2 regions of the Exiguobacterium sp. BMC-KP genome follow, and region 1 is predicted to be linked to the other one. Evidence: riboswitches for the same ligand, from Rfam matches in the RefSeq annotation. Region 1 holds a riboswitch; the other holds the start of a gene.
The links. A riboswitch is a leader RNA that binds a small molecule or an ion and turns the genes downstream of it on or off. The one in region 1 is predicted to bind S-adenosylmethionine.

Region 2: it holds a riboswitch for S-adenosylmethionine, as region 1 does, so the genes downstream of both, metK (methionine adenosyltransferase) here and ADM98_RS15630 (methionine ABC transporter ATP-binding protein) in region 1, are expected to answer to the same signal.

Annotation. Positions count from the first base shown of each region.
Region 1 covers NZ_LGIW01000015.1:1,908,301-1,912,045, forward strand. The annotation lists gene ADM98_RS15620 (alpha-glucosidase) at 1-223, opposite strand, end outside; gene ADM98_RS15625 (aminotransferase class I/II-fold pyridoxal phosphate-dependent enzyme) at 373-1,560, shown strand; SAM riboswitch class I at 1,623-1,727, shown strand; gene ADM98_RS15630 (methionine ABC transporter ATP-binding protein) at 1,812-2,825, shown strand; gene ADM98_RS15635 (methionine ABC transporter permease) at 2,815-3,480, shown strand; gene ADM98_RS15640 (MetQ/NlpA family ABC transporter substrate-binding protein) at 3,508-3,745, shown strand, end outside.
Region 2 covers NZ_LGIW01000015.1:1,659,394-1,663,138, reverse strand. The annotation lists gene pckA (phosphoenolpyruvate carboxykinase (ATP)) at 1-1,480, opposite strand, end outside; SAM riboswitch class I at 1,715-1,841, shown strand; gene metK (methionine adenosyltransferase) at 1,970-3,178, shown strand; gene ADM98_RS14380 (GNAT family N-acetyltransferase) at 3,316-3,745, shown strand, end outside.

The DNA of each region.
Region 1 (3,745 bases):
CTTTTTCCATAATCTCGTAATAGTCTGCGATATCATAGCCATTATCGACGTCCGGAGAACGGTAACAAGGATTCAACCAGACGACATCGACACCGAGTGACGCGATATAATCAAGCTTATCGATGACACCTCGTAAATCACCGATACCATCTCCGTTCGAATCCTTAAAACTACGCCAGTAGACTTGATAGACGACCGCCTCTTTCCAGTTAGCTCGCTTCATCTCTTCACTCCTCTCCCTATTCTTTATTCCCGCTCCACTTATCTGTACCTGTATATCAGATAATTTTTTTGAATTTCGAAAAAGTTCTTTTCTTTTGACTGAATATTCGTTATCCTTGACGACAATACCACGAAGGAGGCACACATCTTATGAAACATTTCGCTCCATCCATCGCCATTGACCGGCTTCCTGCTCCCGTCTTCGCTGAACTTGCGAATCGGATTGGTGCTGTGAAAGCTGCCGGACACGATGTCATCACACTCGGTCAAGGAACACCCGATCAAACGACGCCCGTACATATTCTCGACGCTTTGAAACAGGCGATCGATGAGCCAACGAACCTTCAATATCCACCGTTTCGTGGACATGATTTTCTAAAACAAGCTGTCGCGCGATTTTACGCAAGCGAATTTGGTGTCACGATCGATCCGGCAACGGAAGTCGCGATTCTTCTCGGTAGTAAGGCAGGAATCGTCGCCTTACCGCAAACGATCGTTAACCCTGGGGAAGGTGTCATCGTTCCGGATCCCGGATACCCGGATTACCTGTCTGGTGCTGCACTTGCCGGTGCATACCCGATCACCTTACCGTTGCTTGAGAAAAACGACTTCTTACCGGATTATGATTTGCTCGATACGACAGACGTTGAGCGTGCCCGGATGTTGTTCCTCAACTATCCGAGTAATCCAACTGGCGCCACGGCAACAGCGGAAGCCTTCGAACAAACGGTCGCTTTCGCGGATGCGAACGATATTTGTGTCGTCCATGACTTAGCATACGGCGGTATCAGCTTCGATGGTCCGACCCGAAGTTTCTTGCAAACAGAAGGCGCAAAAGACGTCGGCATCGAGCTATTTTCGCTCTCAAAACGCTTTAATATGTCCGGCTTCCGGATTGCCTTCGCAATCGGAAATCCGTCTGTCATCTCAAGCATCGAGACGTACCAAGAACATCTCTACGTCAGTGCATTCACACCGATTCAACATGCGGCGACCGTTGCCTTAACGAGCGAACAGACATGCGTCCGCGAGTTAAGTAATCTGTATGAAACTCGCCGCGATGCGTTGTTCGCAAAACTCGATGAAATTGGATGGAGTGGACCACGTCCAGGCGGTTCATTCTTCGTTTGGCTTCCGGTGCCTGAAGGATACACATCCCAAAGCTTCACCGATCACCTGCTTGACGAAGCGCACGTTGCCGTAACCCCGGGATCGTTCTTCGGTGAATACGGAGAAGGTTATGTCCGAATTAGCTTGATTGCTGATGTCGAACGGTTGGAGGAAGCCATTGACCGAATCGGAACGCTCAACCTGTTCCGGACGCCTGTTGCGGAATAATTCTGAAAAAACATTTGACAGATGGGAATCATTTCCGTTAGAGTAAATCCCAACAGCATAACTACTTATCGAGAGCGACCGAGGGATTAGGCCCAACGACGTCCGGCAACCACCTATTAGGAACGGTGCCACATCCTACAGAATGGATTCATTCTGAGAGATAAGTTACGAAATCTTACACTTTCGTCGCTTTTTTCTGGTTGCTCTGCTACTAGGAAAAAGCGACTTTTTTTGTATGAGGAGATGAGCGGATGATTGAATTCAAACACATTACAAAACGGTTCGTCCGAGACCGGACCCCGATTTTTGCATTACGGGATGTCGATTTGACGATTCAAAAAGGAGAGATCTTCGGCATCATCGGTGAATCCGGTGCCGGTAAGAGTACGTTGCTTCGCCTGATCAACGGACTCGAGCATCCAACACAAGGAACGATCAAGGTCGACGGTGTCTCGCTCGGTGGGATGTCTAAAGCGGACTTGCGCCAACTACGACTGCGGACCGGAATGATCTTTCAACACTTCCAATTGATTCAATCACGTAACGTCGCGGATAACATCGCTTTTGCACTCAAGTCAGCTGGTGTGAAACGCGCCGATTTCCCAGAACGGATTCGTGAGCTCGTTTCGCTTGTCGGACTCGAAGGATTTGAAACGAATTTCCCGAGTCAGCTGAGCGGTGGGCAGAAACAGCGCGTCGGGATTGCCCGGGCACTCGCGAACAATCCGACCGTCCTGTTATGTGACGAAGCGACATCTGCCCTTGACCCGGTCACGACGCTGCAGATTTTGGATTTGTTGAAAGATTTGAATGAACGACTCGGTCTAACGATCGTTCTTATCACCCATGAGATCGATGTCGTCAAACAGATTTGCCACCGCGTCGCCGTCATGTCGCAAGGAGAAGTCGTCGAAGTCGCTTCGACCTATGACTTGTTCAGTCAAGCCAAACATCCGGTCACACAACATTACGTCGATACGGCACTACAGATTGAACTGCCGGAACGCATCTTGCAAGCGACACCCGGAAAAATCATCCGTTTACAGTTCACAGGTGAGAAAACTGGTGAGAGTACACTATCAGAAGCCATTCGGCGTTACGATATCTCGGTCAGTATCTTGCACGGGAAGGTCGACTACATTCAAGACGTCGCCTTTGGTGTCCTGATCGTCAGTTTGACGGGATCATCCGACCAAATCGCCCCTGCCCTTGACTGGCTCGCAACTGAACTTCATGCACTCGAGGTGATTCAGGATGTGGCTTGAACGTATTCAAATGATGTTACCCGAGCTCCTGAAAGCACTCGGTGAGACGGCATGGATGGTCGGAATTTCTCTTACATTCGCATTGGTTGTCGGGATTCCGCTCGGGATTATTTTGTTCGTCACCGATCGTGGTCTGTTCTTTCAAAACGTTGCTATCCGACGTGTCCTTGACTTCGTCGTCAACATCGTCCGGTCATTGCCGTTCATCATCTTGCTGGTTGCCCTTATTCCTTTAACGAAACTGTTACTCGATAATACGATTGGTCCGACGGCCGCGTCCGTCAGCCTCAGTGTCGCAGCAATTCCGTTTCTCGCACGACTCGTCGAAACGTCACTGCGTGAGATTCCACCTGGTTTGATCGAAGCCGCTGAAGCCTGTGGCGCAAAACCGTTACGGATCATCGTCAGCGTTCTCTTACCGGAAGCACTCCCAGGGATTATTCAAGGCATCACCCTGACAACGATCAGCCTGATCGGCTTCTCGGCGATGGCTGGCAATGTCGGTGGTGGAGGTGTCGGTGACCTCGCGATCCGATTCGGTTACTATCGCTACGATAATGTCATCATGATCGTCACGATCGTTGTCCTCATCGTCATCGTTCAAAGCATTCAAGCACTTGGCAATCAACTGGCGCGAAAAACAGATAAACGCTAATCATACATACAAAGGGAGAGTGGAATCATGAAAAAACGATATGCCTTTTTAGCCACAGCCTTACTCGGTGCAGGAGTCCTCGCAGGATGCGGAGACAGCAGTGCGGACGAAAAAGACAAGACAATCAAGATTGGCGCGACGAGCGGTCCGTATAGCGACATGGTCAAACAAGCGATTCAGCCGCAACTCGAAAAGAAAGGCTACAAAGTCGAAATCGTCGAGTTCAGTGATTATATCCAACCGAACATCGCACTCGGTAGCGGTA
Region 2 (3,745 bases), 250 kb from region 1:
CTTGTGTGTTGTACTCGTCGGAGTTTGACCAGACGCGTACAGGGTTGAGTAATTCACTTGGAACACCTGGAACTTCAAGAGGCATATGAAGTCCGAAGATTGGGTGTTCTTCAGTCGGAATCGTTGCAAGCGTGCCATTGACAGCAGCATTGACCATCGTGCGTGTATACGATAGTTTCATTCGACTGCCTGTTCCATAAGCACCACCTGTCCAGCCAGTGTTGACGAGATAGACGGTAACACCGTGACGATCAATCAATTCCCCAAGCATCGTTGCATATTTTTCAGGCATGAGTGGAAGGAACGGTGAACCGAAGCACGTCGAGAATGTTGCTTCTGGCTCCGTGACACCACGTTCTGTCCCAGCGAGTTTTGATGTATAACCTGAGAGGAAGTGATACATCGCTTGTTCTTTCGTCAATTTACTGATCGGAGGCAAGACACCGTACGCATCAGCCGTCAAGAAGACGATTGTCTTTGGATGACCAGCGCGTGATGGAACAGCGATGTTATCGATCGCCGTGATCGGATAAGCGGCACGTGTATTTTCCGTCAACGATGTGTCATCGTAATCAGGATGACGGGCTTCATCGAGCACGACGTTTTCAAGGACTGTTCCGAAGCGGATCGCGTCAAAGATTTGTGGTTCTTTTTCACGCGACAGGTTAACCGTCTTCGCATAACACCCACCTTCGATGTTGAAGACGCCATCGTGTGACCAACCATGCTCATCGTCACCAATCAATTGGCGGCTATCATCAGCGGAAAGGGTGGTCTTACCAGTACCGGATAGACCGAAGAACAAAGCGACGTCTCCTTCGTGTCCAACGTTTGCCGAACAGTGCATCGAAAGAACGTTCTCTTGTGGTAAGAGGTAGTTCATGACGGAAAAGATTGATTTTTTGATTTCGCCGGCATACTCCGTTCCACCGATCAAGACGATCCGGTGTTCGAACGACATCGCGATGAACGTCTCAGAGTTCGTTCCATCAACGGCAGGATCTGCCTTGAAATGTGGTGCGTAGACGACCGTAAAAGGTTCGAAGGCAGCCACTTCAGGATATTCGCGTAAAAAGAGTTGTTTGGCAAAGAGGTTATGCCAAGCGTATTGTGTGAGCACACGAACCGGAAGGGTGAAGTGCGTATCTGCACCAGCAGCAGCTTCTGTGTAGTAGAGCTGATCGGCTTCGTTCATGTAACGAAGAACCTTTTGTAACAATTGTTCAAATTTGTCTCCATCCATTGGTTGGTTAACATGACCCCAATCAATGTGAGACTCGCAGGAAGAATCACGGACGATGAACTTATCTTTTGGTGAACGACCTGTAAATTTCCCCGTTTCTACAGATAATGCGCCGTTCTCAGCAAGGACACCTTCTTCGTTTCGAATCGCATGTTCGACAAGTTCAGCAACAGATAGTTGTTTGAACACATGCTCTTTCTTGAGTAGTTCTTCGATATTCAGGACCGTCATCGGCATCCTGACCCCACCTTTCCCCTACGTTGGTTTTGGCTCACTGCATTTAGTATGACACATTCATTATATATGACATACTAAAGAGAGAGCAATCATTTTCTGATGCTGATTTCTATTTATCTGGAAACGCTTTCAGCATTAACAGTTTAACATCTCTTACAAAAAGTTTCGACTAGAATTTGAAACCTTGCTTGACAGAGTAGGTACAACTTTATATCATGTAATTCGTAACGGATACTCTTATTCTGAGCAGGTGGAGGGAACAAGGCCCGAAGAAACCCGGCAACCGTCCTACATTAATTCATATATTAATGAGGGAAAAGGTGCTCTCCTGAAGCGAAGTAAACACTTCGAACGATAAGAGGGTAAAGGAAGAACGCACAACCTTTCCCTGACCATTTTTTGGACTTGGAAAGGTTTTTTTCATTTTACCGTCCCACTCAACTAGGGGAAATGAGTACACCGTCAAATTCTTTTTTGGGAGGGTCATACATGACAAACCTTAATCGCCGACTATTCACGTCGGAGTCAGTCACTGAAGGTCATCCAGATAAAATCTGTGACCAAATTTCGGATTCAATTCTCGATGCAATCCTCGCAGCGGATCCAAACGCACGTGTTGCAGCAGAAACTTCTGTTACAACAGGTCTCGTTCTCGTTGCAGGTGAGATCACGACATCCACTTACGTCGACATTCCAAAAGTCGTTCGTGAAACGATTCGTGAAATCGGCTACACACGCGCGAAATATGGTTTCGACGCAGATACGTGTGCTGTATTGACATCAATCGATGAGCAATCAGCAGACATCGCTCTTGGTGTCGACCAAGCGCTTGAAGCACGTGAAGGTAGCATGTCTGATGCAGAAATCGATGCAATCGGTGCAGGAGACCAAGGTCTCATGTTCGGTTATGCAACGAAAGAAACACCCGAACTCATGCCACTTCCAATCTCACTTTCGCACCGTCTCGCACGCCGTTTGGCAGAAGTGCGTAAAAACGGTCAACTCGACTACCTTCGTCCGGACGGAAAAACACAAGTCACGGTCGAATACAACGAGAACAACGAGCCGGTTCGTGTCGATACGATCGTCATCTCGACACAACACGCGGAAGAAGTCACGCTTGAGCAAATCCAAGCTGACTTGAAAGAACACGTCATCACACCAGTCATCCCGGCTGAATACATCGACGCAGCAACGAAATTCTTCATCAACCCAACTGGTCGTTTCGTCATCGGCGGACCACAAGGAGATGCTGGATTAACGGGTCGTAAGATCATCGTTGATACGTATGGTGGATACGCACGCCACGGCGGTGGAGCATTCTCTGGTAAAGATCCAACAAAAGTCGACCGTTCAGCTGCATACGCAGCACGTTACGTCGCGAAGAACCTCGTTGCTGCAGGTCTTGCAGACAAAGCAGAAGTTCAACTCGCATACGCAATCGGTGTCGCACACCCAGTATCAATCGCGGTTGATACATTCGGCACAGGAAAACTTCCTGAAGCACAACTCGTCGAATTGATTGCTGAAAACTTCGATCTTCGTCCGGCTGGAATCATCAACATGCTTGATCTCCGTCGTCCGATCTATCGTCAAACAGCTGCATACGGTCACTTCGGTCGTACAGATGTTGAGCTTCCATGGGAGCAAACAGATAAAGCGGCAGTTCTTGAAGAACAAGCAAAACGCTTCGCATAAGCAATACGTCCGGAAATCCTTAAAGGGTTTCCGGACTTTTTTGTTTCCACGGAACTTTGCAGGAGACGAATGTTTTTTCTAGAAGAGGGTAAAAGTACATGAGTCAATCCGTACGAATAAAAAGGGGGGTTCCGATTATGGAAATACGCGAAGCAATTCCAGCTGATGCAGGACGTATTCATGATATCGCCATCACATCTTGGTTGGATACGTATGAAGAAATCTATTCTGAACGCTCGAAAGCTCATTTCGTGCAGGAAGCGTATCCGCAAGAGGAGGTTGTTCGTGCGATCCGGACGGCGGAAGAAGCACGGGGAGAGTATTTTTATGTCGGAATCATCGATGAGGAAGTCGTCGGATTCATTCATGCTGTTGATGTCGAGGGAACATGGGAAATCATTCGTCTATACGTTTTGCCAAAATATCAGCAAAACGGGATCGGAAGACGTCTGATTCGTGAACTCGAACGACAAGGAGCTGTCCCACTCGAAGTTTACGTGGAGGCACGTAATTATAAAGCACGTCAGTTCTTGACCTCATTCGGTTTTGAGGAATTGAGCGAGATGA